DNA from 2 places in the Saccharothrix sp. CCNWYY140 genome. Region 2 is predicted to be linked to the other one. Evidence: riboswitches for the same ligand, from Rfam matches in the RefSeq annotation. Region 2 holds a riboswitch; the other holds the start of a gene.

Region 1 (7,612 bases), on a different contig from region 2:
CGGTCCCAGTCCATGTCGTCGCCGGTGACGTGCCGGGCCAGGTTCACCGAGCCGAGGTTGCAGACGGCGGTCTCGTCGTCGCTGGTGACCTCCAGGATCTCGGTGCACAGGTTGGAGAGGTGGATGACGTTGCCCGGGACCGCGGTCTGGTTGGAGGCGCGGTTCGCGGCGTCCTTGAACGTCATCCAGCCGTTGCCGGTCTGGGCCAGCGTGCGCATCATGCGGCCGTAGAGCGCGCGGGCCGGCACCGTCCTTTTGGCGAGGTTTTCGTGTTCGGCTGTTTTGTAGGCGGCGTCGAAGTCCGCGCCCGACAGGTCGGTCAGGTGCGGGACGTCCGTGGGGTCGAACAGCGACCAGTCGGCGTCCTGCTCGACGCGGCGCATGAACTCGTCGGGCACCCACAGCGCCAGGTTGAGGTTGTGCGTGCGCTGCGCCTCGTCACCGGTGTTGTCCCGCAGCTCCAGGAACTCCTCGACGTCGGCGTGCCACGGTTCGAGGTAGACACAGGCAGCGCCCTTGCGCCGGCCGCCTTGGTTGACCGCGGCGACCGAGGCGTCCAGCGTGCGCAGCCAGGGCACGATGCCGTTGGAACGGCCGTTGGTGCCCCTGATCAGCGAGCCGCGGGAACGGATGCGCGTCCACGAGATGCCGATGCCACCGGAGAACTTCGACAGCCGGGCGACCTCGCCGTAGCGGTGGTAGATCGACTCCAGCTCGTCGCGGGGCGAGTCGAGCAGGAAGCAGGAGGACAGCTGCGGGTGGCGGGTGCCGGCGTTGAAGAGGGTGGGTGAGCTGGGCAGGTAGTCCAGGCGGGACAGGAGGGCGTAGAGCTCGCGCGCTTCCTCGACCGTCTCGGACAGCCCGCAGGCGACACGCAGGAAGAAGTGCTGCGGCGCCTCGATGACCGTGCGCTCCTCGGGGTGCCGCAACAGGTACCGGTCGTACACCGTCCGCAGCCCGAAGTACTCGAACCGATCCGTCGCACCTTCGTCCACCGTCGCGTCCAACGCTGTGGCGTTCCGCTCGACGAAGCCAGCAAGCCGTTCAGACAACAACCCCAGCCGCGCCGCCCGCGCGACTACGCTCGAGAACCGGTCTTGCCCCACTTCTTCGGCGATGGCCCGAGCAAGCAGGCGAGCGGCAAGCTTGGAGTACTGCGGGTCGGTGGCAGTCAGCGCGGCAGCGGCACGAACCGCCAGGTCACGCGGGTCACCGTCGGTGTTCAACCCCGACTCGACCAGGCGCAGGACCCGATCGGTGTGTACGTCGGGCAGATCGCCGGCCAACTGCGCCACTTCCCGCCGCAGCGCATCCGGCACAGACCGCGGGCCGTCCACAGGCCGCGCGTCGACAACGGTCAAGGCTCTCTCCTCGTGAGCAGGACCAAACCGCGCACCGAGGTGTTTCGGCACGCGCACAGGTGGCAGGTGTTCGGACTCGCGGGCACCGTGCACAGACCTACTGGCCGTCGCTTCCCAGGCACGAAACCCAGTGCTCGTTGACGGCTGTCGTTCCCGCTCACCGCTGCGGGGCAGTCCCGGACTCACACCGGGTTCCCTCTTGCGTCACCGGGTAGGACGGTGATCCACCAGCGGGCTGGACACTACATGTTGTGGGTGGATCTGTGAACAGGCACCAGGTGGTGTGTCAGGTAGATCGAATCTGGTAGAGGGGATGTTCGACCCGATCGAGTGACATGCAGGATCGGGAACCACTTCGGAGGTCACGCGTCCCGTGATATGGAGCGGGCGGGCAAGACGGCGGCCCCCATCACCGCCACACCCCAACACCCGCACTCGACCCCTACCCACCACCGACCCCGCCACCACCGACCCCGCCCAGCTCCCGAGCGCCCACCTCGGCCCCGGCCCGCCCGGCGGACTCGCGCTCAACCCGACTGGCTTCGCACCTGCCCGGCCTGGCCTCCGCCCGTCCCGCCGCACACCTGCCCTCGCCCGCCGCGCAGCCTCGCCCGCCGCGCGGCCCCCATCCGCGACCCCGCCTCGCCCCGGCTCACCCCGCCCTGCCTGCCGCGCCCTGCCTGCCGCGCCCTGCCTGCCGCGCCCTGCCTGCCGCGCCCTGCCTGCCGCGCCCTGCCAGTCCCGCTGGCCCATCCTCGGCCCGCCGCAGCCCACCCATCCGCGCTCTGTCCACCCGCGGTGACCCGATCCCGCAGTCCGCAGCCCGCGCAGCCCGCAGCCCCGGCTAATCGGCAGTTGGCGGTCCGGCTGGCGGCGCGCAATCGGCGGCTCGCAGTGGCGGCGGGGGAGGGGGTGGCGCGGGTACCGTTGGGGGTATGACCCAGCGCAAGCCTGCCGGTGTCGGCTTTGAGACGTGGGTGGAGCGGCAGATTCGCGAGGCTCAGGAGAAGGGCGAGTTCGACGGGTTGCCTGGGGCCGGCAAGCCGTTGGCCGGGTTGTCCGGGGCGCATGACGAGTTGTGGTGGGTCAAGGAGAAAGTGCGCCGGGAAGAGGGCAGCGTGTTGCCGCCGACCCTCCAGCTCCGCAAGGAGGCGGCGGAGGCTCGTGAGGCGGCCGGGAGGGCGGCGTCCGAGGAGGAGGTGCGGCGGATTCTCGGGGAGATCAACGCGAAGATCACCGAGGCGATCCGCAAACCGATGTCCGGGCCGCCGTTGAACCTGATGACCTTCGACGTCGAGCACGTCGTACGGGAGTGGCGGCTCAAGCGCTCCTGAGCGTTCGCAGGAAAGTCCCGAATGTGGTTGGGGCGAAGCGCAAAGGGGGCGTGTGCGGGTTTTTTGAGTCGCGGACCAGGACTGTTGTGTTGGTGTGGGCCAGTTCGACGCAGTCGCCGCCGGTGCCGCCGCTGTGGGTTGACTTGCGCCAGGTTGTCGTCCGTGGCTCCGGTGTCATCGGGATTTCTCCAGCGTGGTCAGGAGTGCGGAGGTTTTCTGGGGGGACAGGGCGGTTCGGCGGAGGGTTTCGAAGGACTCCTCGTAACGCGCGATGTGGCTTGGTTCCTCGACTGTGGCGGCGGTGGTCAGGGCTTCCAGGTAGACGATCGGGTCGCTGTCCGGCAGGCGCAGCAGGACGAACGGGTAGCCGGTGAGGGTGTGCGCCGGGGCGTCCAGCGGCACGACCTGGAGAGTCACGTTGGGCAGCGTGGCCAGCTTGCGCAGGTGGCGGTACTGGCCGCGCATGACCTCCGGTGAGCCGACGCCGGTCCACAGGGCGGCCTCGTGCAGGATCACGTGCAGCCACTGCTCGCCGTCGATGATGCGGTCCAGCCGTGCGAGGCGCGCTCCGACGAGCCGGTCCACGTCCTCCGGCTCGTGGTGCGGGTGGGTGCAGAGCAGGGCGCGGGCGTAGTCGGCTGTCTGGAGTGGACCGGGGACCAGTTCCGCTTGGTAGCGAAGGACTTCCACCGCCAGCTGTTCCAGAGCGTGGAACCTGCGGAAGAACGTCGGCAGGACCGTGCCGAAACCGTTGCGGGGACGGCGTTTGCGGGCCTCGCGCGCCAAGTCTTCGAGCGGTTCGCGAACCTCGCAGCAAGTGCCGTAGTGGTCCAGCAGGATGGTCAGCTCGCCGTGTCGGATGGACACGTCGCCGACCTCGATGCGCCGGATCTTCGCGGGCGAGCAGTCCAGCACCGTGGCCGCGTGCTCTTGGCTGATGCCCCTGGCTTCGCGCAGTCGGGCGAGCGCCTGTCCGAGCTTCAGCTTGGCCGCCGTGGGACTCGCGCCGTTCCCGGGCATCGCCTACCTCGCCTCTCGTTCGCCATCGGGTGGGTGGTCGAGTCTGCCGCATTGTTGTGTTGGACAGGACAGTCTTCACACGAAGGTGTACTCGTGAAGTCTGCACGTGCAGGTTAACTTTGAAGGTAAGAACTCCGGGGGGAGGATCTGCGCGACTGCGTCCCTGCGCGGTGAGCTGCGAGCCGCGAGCAGCGACAGCGAGTTGTGGGCTGTGGGCTGTGGACTGGGTGACTGGCGCCGGGCGAGGCGGTTTGGTGGGCTGTCGGATCGGGGTGCGGGGCCTGGGGTGCCTGCGGGGTCAGTGGTCGCGGGCACGGCGGATGCCGACGGGTGGCCGCCGACTGAGTGGCTGCCGACGGGGTGGCCGCCGACGGGCTGCCGGTGGGGTGGCGTGGGCTGGCGGCTGAGGGTGGTTCGCGGGGGCGCGTGGGTCCGGCGGTGAGCGTGGGTTTGCCGTTAGTGGTTTCCCTCCGGTGTGCCTGGTGTGCGTGCTGCGAGGAGGGATTCACCGATGAGCTTCACCCGGACTGTCGTCAAGGGCTACGCGAAAGGGCAGACGATCCGCGCGCTGGCCGCGGCGACAGGTCGGTCCTACGGCGCTGTCCGCAGCACGCTCGTCGCAGAAGGCGTTCTGCTGCGCAGTCGAGGGCACCGGCGGTCCAAGGTCAAGCGGGTGTTGCCGGTTCGGGATGCTCGACTGCGGCGGCAGGAGTTGTCGCTCGAACTGCTGCGTGCCCGGCTGGCTTCGGGGCTGACGGGTGCGGCGGCGGGGCGGCGGGCGGGTATCAGCCAGTCCAAGGTGTCCAAAGTGGAGACCGGGCGGCTGGTGCCCAAGCTCGTCGACGTGCAGCGGCTCGCCGACGTGTACCGGGTGACGCCGGAGGTGCGGCGGCGGTTGCTCGCGTTGGCGGAGGAGGTGGTGGGGGAGGCGGCGCATCGGCGGGCTGTGGTGCACCGCGGGGTTTCCGGGCGGCAGGTGGTCGTGGCGCGGACCGAGGCGGCGGCAGACACCGTGCGGGTGCTGGGGTTGACCAGCCTCCCGCCGCAGCTGCTGCGCACGCCGGCGCGCGACCGGCGGTTGATGGTCGTGCTGTCGGAGAGCGCGTTGCGGTCGGACCCGGACAACTGGGCGTGGCTGCGGGAGGTGAGCATGGCGCCGACCGTGGAGTTGGGTGTGATCCCGTGGTTGACGCGGGTGGACGTGCCGGACGCCGGGTTCCGGGTGTACGACGAGTCGATGGTGGTCTTCGGGCTGCTGGCGGGTGACGTGGTGATCACCGATCCGGACGACGTCCGGCACCACATCCAGACCTTCGACCGGCTGTACCGGACCGCCCTGACCGGCTCCCGGCTCCGGATCCACCTCGACCACCTGATGGAAGCACGGGACCAGACCCGGTGACGAGCGCTAGCCGATGCGGTAAAGAGAGCGCCTGGTCGGAGGAACCAGGTGGGCCAAGCGGTGGTGCCACGCGGTGGACAGGCGGGTGGTGGGTTTCCCGGTGATCACGGTCAGCGCCTGGGTGCCCACCACCGCCGACACGATCGCCTCCGCCTCCCGCCGCGGGTCCAGGTTCGGGTTCAGCTCGCCCGCCGCCGCGGCCTGGCGGAGCAGGTCGCGGGCGGTGGTGGTGAGGCTGGTGAAGTGCATGCCCGCCAAGAGGTCGAACAGCTCGGTGGTGAACAGCAGGCGCACGCCCACCCGGACCGTCGGGTCGGTCGCGGTCAGCTCGGCCATGCGGTGGGTCAGGTCCACCAAGGCCTGCAACGGACTGACCCGCGGTTCACAGTCGGCGCGCACCAGGTGCCACCGCCGGAAGTACTCCTCGACCACCGCCACCGCCAAGGCCTGCTTGGACGGGAAGTGCCGGTACAGCGCGCCTTTCGTCACCGACACGCTGCGGCACACGGCGTCCAGCGACGTGTTCTCGTACCCGTCGCGGTCGAACAGGTCGATGCCCGCGGCAACCAGCGCGGCGCGCGTGCGGGCACCCTGGGACACGTTCACCGCGGCGCGATCCGCAGTGCCGCGTACACCGGGGGCTTCGCCACGGCCGGGAGCCACGTTCGCCACACCTCGGCGACCGCCTCGTTCCGCCCGTCCACCGCCATCGCCATCAGGTGCACTCCCACCAGCGCGGCGACCACTCCGTCGGCGCACTCCGCCAGGTCGACGCCGTCCCGCAGTTCGCCGCGGTTCTCGGCGTGCCGCAACAGGTCCAGCACGGTCGCCGTCCACCGGGCGACGTGCCGCTGGGCCACGTCGTCGCACAGCGGCGCCTGGAACAGCAGCCGCTGCACGACAGCGCGGTCCCGGTCCACCGCGTACCCGAAGTCCACCAGGACCTGCAACGGGCTGCGGTGGACGCGCTGGAGGCGTTCGCGGATCCGCGTCCACTCCCGCGCCCGCCGCTCCAGCACGGCCAGCGCCAGCGCCTTCTTCGAGCTGAAGTGCCCGTACAGCGCCCCTTTCGTCACGCCGGCGCGGTCGCACACGTCGTCGATGGTGGCCCGCGCGTAGCCGTGGCGGTCGAAGGCCTCCGCCGCGGCGGCCAACAGTTCGTCCCTCGTGGTCGACACGTCGTGGATTGTCACCGCGGTCCGCGCCGCGCGACAACCGTGCCGGAACTCAATGCCCGCGCCGCGCGGCGCGTTCGATTGCGGCGGCACGTTCCAATTCCTGCTGCGGAGTGTCGAGCACCTGCCCCAGCCAGCTCCGCCAGTAGGGCCCGGGGATCCGTTTGCCGCGTTCCCACCGGGACACCTCTTCCCTGGTGACGCTGGTGTTGCCGGACGCGGCGTGCAGTCGTGCGGCCAGGTCGTCCTGGGTCAGCCCCCGGCCGCGACGCAGGTGGGCGAGGATTTCGCTGATGGGACCCGACACCGGCACCGTGCCTCCCCCTTTCTCGGTCGTTGCGGATTGTGCGTCCATTCTTCCAGCGCGTCCGGGTGAATCGGGAAAGCATCACGGTGATACCGGCGGAACATCCTGTGCGAGTGCACGTGCGATTGCCAGCGTGTCGGCGTGCAGGCGGAAGTCGGTGATGCGCCCGCGGTGCACGCCCAGGACCAGCGCGAAGTCGTAGGACAGCGGCGATCCGGTGGCGCGGACGCGGGCGTGCAGCCGGCCGGTGAGCACCGCGTCGGCGTCGTCCACCACCAGGTCGCGGGTGGTGATGCCGGTCAACTCCAGCACCGCGCGGAAACCGAGGAAGAACGATTCCACCTCGCGCGGGTTGCGCACCTCGGCGGGCCACGGCGCGCCCGGCACCGACGCGGTCCACCAGCGCACCTCGTCGGCGAACAACCTGCTCAGCCCGGCGGTGTCCTTGGCGGCCCACCGGGCGACCAGTCTCTCCACCAGCATCGTGATCTCAGCGCGTCGGCGTCTCATACCCCGCCCGCGCCTGGCCCGCCCACGGCCGGCAGCGCACCAGCGCCTCCGCGTCCGGGGCCACCCGCACGGCGCCCGCCGCGCGCAACATCCGCGTGACCGCCCGGTTCCCGGGCAGGTGGGTCACGCTGAACCAGCGGAAACCGTTGCGCAGCGCGGTGTCCGAGAGCTGCCGCACCAGCAGCGTGCCCAGGCCCACGCGCCGCCACCCGGGAGCCACGGCGATCGCGACCTCCGCCACGTGCGGGGTGCGGGTGGCTTCGTAGCGGCCGATGCCGACGCCGCGTCCGTCCCGGTCTCGTGCGACCAGGGCGTGTCGCCGCACGTGGTCCAGTTCCGTCAGGTGCGCCAGCAGTGCGGGGGTGACCGGCGGCGGCGCTCCGCAGAACCGCTGGAACAGCGTGTCCAGGTCGGCGCGGCGGATCGCTTCGGCCAGTTCCTCCCGGTCGTCGGGGCGCAGCGGTGCCATCCAGACCTCCCGTCCGTCGTGCAGGCGCAGCGCG
Region 2 (7,612 bases):
CAGGTTCTGGTGGTGCGGGTTGCCCTGACCGGTCTTGCGGTGGGTGATCTTGACGTTCGAGTTCGCGGCCTCGTACTCCTTGAAGAGCTCTTCGTAACCGAACTCGTTGAACGTGGCCACGGTCAGCTCGACCTTGCCGTCCGAAGACGCGCCGGACCCTCCCGACCCACATGCCGCGGTGACTGCGGCGAGCACTGCGGTGCAGGCCACGACCTTGGCCAAGCCCGCTCGACGGTTGCGCACGAGAACTCCTCAGTTGATCGGCGGTGACGTTCTGGGAGCGCTCCCAGGTTTTGGCGAGTGTGGTTCGCACCACGCACACGTGTCAAGCGCCCGTGTCCGCGCTGTTACCTACACGCCAACGAGTGATGACCGGACCGGTGCGGGTGTATCCGCACTGGGACGGTCTCCGCACACCGGGTTACGACGTGGAGCGCTCCCGGGCGCCCAACTCACCCACTCCGGACACTCCGGACACCTCACCCAGCCTTCCGCCACAGGCCTGTTGCACCCCTATTAACACCCCCTACCAACCGGCGACATATTCCGCCGCCCGCAGGGCGCTACGCGCCGAAGGCGCGAGCCGAAGCGGCTAGCGCCCACGGGAAGGGCCTCGGTTTCTTTCCCCGTCCGGCCTGGGCGAAGCCCAACCACGCTTGGTCCGTTTTTGCAACCAGCTTTTCCGGTTGCGAAAACGGACCAAGTGTGGTTGCCTCCGGCAGGTCGGACGGGGAAAGAAACCGACGCCCTTCCCCCCGGGGGCCTGCCGCGCGGCGAGCGCTGCTTTTCATCTTGAGAGCGCGGAGCGCGTTCGAGCTTGCGAGCGCGGAGCGCGTCCTGTTCGGACCCGCGAAGCGTGCGTTTGGGAAGCGAAGCGCCTGTCTAAAGATTAAAAGAGCCTCGCCGGCGGGCAGGCCGCCAAGGATGGACGGAAAAGAAAGGGCGGGGGCTTCTTCCGTCATCCCCGTATGGCCTGGCAAAGCCAACCACACTTTCCAGGGGTTGCCGCTAAAACTTTTTGCTCGTTCCTCGCAAAAACTTTCGGCTGCAACCCCTGGAAAGTGTGGTAGCCCTTCGGGCAGGCCATACGGGGATGACGGAAGAAGCCCAAGTCGGGAGGTCTGCTGCGCGAGCTACTTCGAAGAGCGTGCGCTCGCGTGACCGGGTCGCCTTGGGTGTCAGCGGCCGTCTTCCAGGTCGCCCTCGGTTTCCAGGTACACCGCCTTGAGGGCGTCCAGGGTTTCCTGTTCCGGGTGTTCCCACATTCCCCGGTCCGCTGCCTCCAGCAGACGTTCCGAGATGCCGTGCAGTGCCCACGGGTTGGATTCGGACAGGAACTTGCGGTTTTCCGGGTCCAGGACGTAGCTGGCCGCCAGTTGTTCGTACATCCAGTCGGCCACCACGCCCGTTGTTGCGTCGTAGCCGAAGAGGTAGTCGACTGTTGCGGCCAGTTCGAAGGCGCCCTTGTAGCCGTGTTTGCGCATTGCCGACAGCCAGCGGGGGTTGACGACTCGGGCTCGGAAGATTCGGTTGGTTTCTTCGTGCAGGGTTCGGGTGCGGACGGCGTCGGGGCGGGTGCTGTCGCCTACGTAGGCTGCTGGGGCTTTGCCGGTCAGGGCTCGGACTGTGGCGACCATGCCGCCGTGGTATTGGAAGTAGTCGTCCGAGTCGGCGATGTCGTGTTCGCGGGTGTCGATGTTCTTCGCTGCCACCGCGATGCGCTTGTAGGCGGTTTCCATGTCGGTTCGGGCCTCGACGCCGTCCAGTTCGCGGCCGTACGCGTAGCCGCCCCACACCGCGTAGACCTCGGCCAGGTCGGCGTCGTCGCGCCAGTTGCGGCTGTCGATTAGCGGGAGCAGGCCTGCGCCGTAGGCGCCGGGCTTGGAGCCGAAGATGCGGAGGGTGGCTCGGCGGCGGTCGCCGTGGTCGGATTCCGCTGCTTGGGCGTGGGCGCGGATGTAGTTGTGTTCGGCGGGCTCGTCCAGGGCGGCGACTAGTTGGACGGCGTCGTCCAGGAGCGCGACTACGTGCGGGAATGCGTCTCGGAAGAAGCCGGAGATGCGGACGGTCACGTCGATGCGGGGGCGGCCCAGTTCGTCCAAGGGCATCGGTTCCAGGCCCGTGACTCGGCGGGACTGGTCGTCCCACACCGGGCGGACGCCCATCAGGGCCAGGACTTCCGCGATGTCGTCGCCTGCCGTGCGCATGGCGCTGGTGCCCCACACCGAGAGGCCGACCGACGCGGGCCACTGGCCGTCGTGGTCGGTGCGGTAGCGGTCCAGCAGGGAGTCCGCCATCGCCTGGCCGGTTTCCCAGGCCAGCTTGGACGGCACCGCCTTGGGGTCTACGGAGTAGAAGTTGCGGCCGGTCGGCAGAACGTTCACCAAGCCGCGCAGCGGGGAGCCGCTCGGGCCGGCGGGGACGTAGCCGCCGTTGAGCGCGTGCAGGGTGTTGGTCAGCTCGTCGGTGGTGCGGGCCAGGCGTGGGACCACTTCTCGTGCGCCGAACTCCAGGATGCGGGCGACGTCCTCGTTGTCGGTGAGGGTGCGGGCGGTCGCCGGGGCCCAGTCGGCGTCCTCCATCGCCTGGACCAGGGCGCGTGCCTCGGCCTCGACGGCGTCGACGGAGGTGCGGGTGGAGTCCTTGAGGCCCAGGGCCTCGCGCAGGCCCGGCAGGGCGGCGACCTGGCCGGCCCACATCTGCTTGGCCTGGAGGATCGCCAGCACCAGGTTGACGCGGGTCTCCCCCGTGGGCGGCTCGCCGAGCACGTGCAGGCCGTCGCGGATCTGGACGTCCTTGACCTCGCACAGCCAGCCGTCCACGTGCAGGATCAGCTCGTCGAACTCGGCGTCGTGCGGGCGGTCGTCCAGGCCCAGGTCGTGGTCGAGCTTCGCGGCCTGGATCAGGGTCCAGATCTGGGCGCGGATCGCCGGCAGCTTCGCCGGGTCCATCGCGGCGATGGTGCCGTGCTCGTCCAGCAGCTGCTCCAAGCGGGCGATGTCGCCGTAGCTGTCGGCGCGGGCCATCGGCGGCACCAGGTGGTCTACCAGGGTGGCGTGCACGCGGCGCTTGGCCTGCGTGCCCTCGCCCGGGTCGTTGACCAGGAACGGGTAGATCAGCGGCAGGTCACCGAGGGCCGCGTCCGGGCCGCAGCCGGCGGACATGCCGACCGCCTTGCCGGGCAGCCACTCCAGGTTGCCGTGCTTGCCGACGTGCACGACGGCGTCCGCGCCGAACTCCGACTCCAGCCACCGGTACGCGCCCAGGTAGTGGTGGCTGGGCGGGAGGTCCGGGTCGTGGTAGATGGCGATGGGGTTCTCGCCGAAGCCGCGCGGCGGCTGGACCATGACGACGACGTTGCCGGACCGGAGCGCGGCCAGGACGATCTCGCCGTCCTTGTCCCGGGACCGGTCGACGAACAGCTCGCCGGGGGCCTGGCCCCAGTGCTGTTCGATCTCCTGCCGGGTGTCCTCGGGGAGGGTGGCGAACCACTCGCGGTAGGCGGAGGCCTTGATGCGCACCGGGTTGCCCTGGATCTGCTCCTCGGTGAGCCAGTCCACGTCCTGACCGCCGGCGGCGATGAGCGCGTGGATCAGGGCGTCGCCGTCGAGGTTGTCCACGCCGGGCAGGTCGTCGCCGATGTCGTAACCGTTGTCGCGCAGGGCGTTGAGGAGCCGGACGACGCTGGCCGGGGTGTCGAGGCCGACCGCGTTGCCGATGCGGGAGTGCTTGGTCGGGTAGGCCGACAGCATGACGACGATCTTCTTGTCGGCGTTGGGGATGTGCCGGAGTCGTGCGTGGCGGACGGCGATGCCGGCCACGCGCAGCGCGCGCTCGGGGTCGGCGACGTAGACGGTGAGACCGTCCTCGTCGACCTCCTTGAAGGAGAACGGGACGGTGATGATCCGGCCGTCGAACTCGGGGATGGCGACCTGGGTGGCGGTGTCCAAAGGGGACAGTCCGTCGTCGTTCTCGTCCCACGCGGCACGGCTGGAGGTCAGGCACAGGCCCTGGAGGATCGGGATGTCGAGCGCGGCCAGCGCGCCCACGTCCCAGGCGTCGTCGTCCCCGCCCGCGGAGGCCGTGGCGGGCTTGGTGCCGCCGGCCGCGAGCACGGTCACGACCAGCGCGTCGGCCTTGCCGAGTTCGGCGAGCAGTTCGGGTTCGGCGGTGCGCAGGGACGCGCAGTAGATCGGCAGCGCCCGGCCGCCCTTGGCCTCGATCGCGTCGCAGAGGGCGTGCACGAACGCGGTGTTCCCGGCGACGTGGTGAGCCCGGTAGTACAACACCGCCACGACCGGAGCCGCCAAATTGTCGGTGGTCGGTGGGACGATGGAAGCGGGGGCCGGAGGCCGCCCCTCGGCGCGCTCCAGCAGGCCCCAGGTGGGGGCGGCGACGGGCGGGTTGAAGCCGAAACCGGTCAGCAGGACCGTGTCGGACAGGAAGTTGAAGAGCTCGGCGAGGTTCGCCGGGCCGCCGTGGGCGAGGTAGGCATGCGCCTCCGCGCACACCCCGCCCGGCACGGTGGACAGCTCCATCAGCGGCGCGTCCGGGTTCTGCTCACCGCCGAGCACGACGACCGGGCGGGGGCCGGCGAGCAGCCAGTCCAGGCCCTCCTCCCACATCCGCCGACCGCCCAGGATGCGCACGACCACCAGGTCCACGCCCTCAACCAGGGCGGGCAGGTCGTCCACGGTCAGCCGGGCGGGGTTGCCCAGGCGGAAGTCGGCGCCGCTCGATCGGGCGGACAGCAGGTCGGTGTCGGAGGTCGACAGCAGCAGGATCACGTGCGGGCTCCATCCCTCGGGGGTCCTCGCCCCAGGTCGTAGGGAAACGGCTGGGCGAGAGTTCCTGGCTCCCGGGCTCGCGCCCGGTCACAGTGGCGGGACCGCGCCGGATTCGCACCGGCTTCCTCTGCTGTGCTTCGCCGTTCGGAGCCAACCCTAACGGGCGTTAGCATCCAGCCCATGCCCCAGGAGCGTGAACGACCCGACGCGTGCCCCGGCGCCGTCGACGTGCACCAGGCGGCCGACGGCGGGCTGGCGCGCGTCCGGGTGCCCGGCGGGACGCTCTCGGCCGTCCAGTTCGACGCCCTGCGCGGGGCCGCGCTGGAGTGGGGCGACGGGTCGCTCGAGCTGACCTCGCGGGCGAACGTGCAGATCAGGGGCTTGCGGGCGGGTGACGAGCACGTCCTGGGAGCGCTCCTGACCGAAGTCGGCCTGCTGCCCTCGCGGACGCACGAGCGGATGCGCAACATCATCGCCGCGCCGCTGGAGGACAACCAGGACCTGGTGGACGAGATCGACCGGGCGCTGTGCGCGGTGCCGGGGCTGGCCGACCTGCCGGGGCGGTTCCTGGTCACAGTGGGTGCGGGCGTGAGCGGGCTGGGTGGGGACATCGGCCTGGTGGGTGACGCCTTGTTCCTCGCCGGAACCGATTCCGGGGTGCGCGTGACCGATCCAGTGGCGGCGGTGGTGGCGGCTTCCCGGCTGTTCCAGCGGATCCGCGGCAGCGCCTGGCGGCTGTCCGAAGTGGACTCCGGTGTGCGGAAGATCACGGACGCCCTGGGCGAGCCGGTCGCCGAAAGGCTTGTCCCGGCTGTGACTCCGGTCGCACCCGGGGAGTACGGCTCTCAGGTGGTCGCGGGGGTGCCGCTGGGGCGGCTGGACGCCCGGCTGCTCGCCGGGGTGCCGGTGCGGATCACGCCGTGGCGCAGTGTGGTCGTGCCGAGCGGGACGGATACGACAGGGCTGTTCACCTCGCCGGACTCGCCGTGGCACGGCGTGAGCGCGTGCACCGGGCGGCCCGGCTGCGCGAAGTCGCTGTCGGACGTGCGGGCGGACGCCACGGCGTGGATCGGCACGCCGCACGCGGGTCGGGTGCACTGGTCGGGTTGCGCGCGGCGGTGCGGGCGGCCGGCGGGGGACGTGGTGGAGTACGTCGCGACCGGCGACGGGTACGAGGAGATCAGGTGACCAGCTACATCAAGGACGGCGCGGAGATCTACCGCCAGTCGTTCGCGACCATCCGCGCCGAGGCGGACCTGACCGGGCTGCCGGCGGACGTGGCGCGGGTCGCGGTGCGGATGATCCACGCCTGCGGCATGGTCGACCTGGTCCACGACCTCTCCTACTCCCCCGGCGTGGTCGAGTCCGCGCGGGAGGCGCTGCTCGCGGGCGCGCCGATCCTGTGCGACGCGCAGATGGTGGCGGCGGGCGTGACGCGCAAGCGGTTGCCCGCGGACAACGAGGTGCTGTGCACGTTGTCCGACCCGCGCGTGCCCGGTTTGGCCGCGGAGATGGGCAACACGCGCAGTGCGGCGGCGCTGGAGCTGTGGGGTGACCGGTTGGAAGGCGCGGTGGTGGCCATCGGCAACGCGCCGACCGCGTTGTTCCACCTGCTGGACATGGTGGCCGCGGGCGCGCCGAAGCCCGCCGCCGTGCTGGGCGTGCCGGTCGGGTTCATCGGCGCGGCCGAGTCGAAGGACGCCTTGGCGGCCAACGACCTCGGCTTGGAGTACCTGGTCGTGCGCGGGCGTCGGGGCGGCAGCGCCATGACCGCGGCGGCCGTCAACGCGATCGCGAGCGAGGAAGAATGACGGGCAGGCTGTACGGGGTCGGGGTGGGGCCGGGCGACCCGGAGCTGGTGACCGTCAAGGCGGCCCGGCTGATCGGCGAGGCCGACGTGGTGGTGTTCCACAGCGCGCGGCACGGCCGCAGCGTGGCCCGGAACATCGCCGCCTGCTACATGCGGCCGGACCAGATCGAAGAGCAGCTGGTCTACCCGGTGACGACCGAGGACAGCGACGACTACCAGGGCGAGATCGACGCGTTCTACGAGGAGTGCGCGGCGCGGCTGGCGGCGCACCTGGACGCGGGGCGGACCGTGGTGGTGCTGGCGGCGGGCGACCCGTTCTTCTACGGCTCGTACATGCACCTGCACAAGCGGTTGGCGGACCGGTACCCGGCGGAGGTCGTGCCCGGGGTGACGTCGGTGTCGGCCGGCGCGGCGGTGATCGGGAAGCCGTTGGTGGAGCGGGACGAGGTGCTCACCGTGCTGCCCGGCACGCTGCCCGCCGACACGCTGGCCGCGCACCTCTCCTCCGGCGACCCGGTGGCGATCATGAAGCTGGGTCGGACGTTCCCGCAGGTGCGGGCGGCGTTGGAACGGTCGGGGCGGCTGGACGAGGCCTGGTACGTCGAGCGCGCCACGACCGGGAAGCAACGCACCTCGCCACTGTCCGAAGTGGACGCTGACGGGGTGCCGTACTTCTCGTTGGCGTTGCTGCCCAGCAAGTCCCCCAGCTCGCCCGAGGGCCGCGGTGAGGTGGTGGTGGTCGGTCTGGGTCCGGCCGGGCCGGAGTGGCTGACGCCCGAGGCGCGGCAGGCGTTGGCGTCGGCGGATGACCTGGTCGGGTACGTCACCTACCTCGATCGGGTGGCCGTGTCGCCGCGCCAGCGCAAGCACGCCTCGGACAACAAGGTGGAGTCCGAGCGGGCGGCGTTCGCGCTGGACCTGGCCAAGCGGGGGCGGCGGGTGGCCGTGGTGTCCTCCGGTGACCCGGGGGTGTTCGCGATGGCCAGCGCCGTGCTGGAGGTGGCCGCCGAGGAGC

What was found. A riboswitch is a leader RNA that binds a small molecule or an ion and turns the genes downstream of it on or off. The one in region 2 is predicted to bind cobalamin.
Region 1: another riboswitch for cobalamin. It lies ahead of WBN91_RS01635 (ribonucleoside-diphosphate reductase subunit alpha); the one in region 2 lies ahead of cobN (cobaltochelatase subunit CobN).

Annotation. Positions count from the first base shown of each region.
Region 1 is NZ_JBBEGC010000002.1:77,116-84,727, forward strand. Features, by position in the region: gene WBN91_RS01635 (ribonucleoside-diphosphate reductase subunit alpha) at 1-1,361, opposite strand, end outside; cobalamin riboswitch at 1,406-1,605, opposite strand; gene WBN91_RS01640 (J-domain-containing protein) at 2,297-2,695, shown strand; gene WBN91_RS01645 (DUF397 domain-containing protein) at 2,682-2,873, opposite strand; gene WBN91_RS01650 (helix-turn-helix domain-containing protein) at 2,870-3,715, opposite strand; partial or broken gene WBN91_RS39100 (helix-turn-helix domain-containing protein) at 4,227-4,364, shown strand; gene WBN91_RS01655 (Scr1 family TA system antitoxin-like transcriptional regulator) at 4,389-5,117, shown strand; gene WBN91_RS01660 (TetR/AcrR family transcriptional regulator) at 5,124-5,723, opposite strand; gene WBN91_RS01665 (helix-turn-helix domain-containing protein) at 5,720-6,295, opposite strand; gene WBN91_RS01670 (helix-turn-helix transcriptional regulator) at 6,345-6,599, opposite strand; gene WBN91_RS01675 (nuclear transport factor 2 family protein) at 6,681-7,082, opposite strand; gene WBN91_RS01680 (GNAT family N-acetyltransferase) at 7,090-7,612, opposite strand, start outside.
Region 2 is NZ_JBBEGC010000057.1:31,130-38,741, reverse strand. Features, by position in the region: gene WBN91_RS23585 (ABC transporter substrate-binding protein) at 1-243, opposite strand, end outside; gene cobN (cobaltochelatase subunit CobN) at 1,179-4,787, opposite strand; cobalamin riboswitch at 4,824-4,956, opposite strand; gene WBN91_RS23575 (hypothetical protein) at 4,968-5,975, shown strand; gene WBN91_RS23570 (precorrin-8X methylmutase) at 5,972-6,598, shown strand; gene WBN91_RS23565 (precorrin-2 C(20)-methyltransferase) at 6,595-7,612, shown strand, end outside.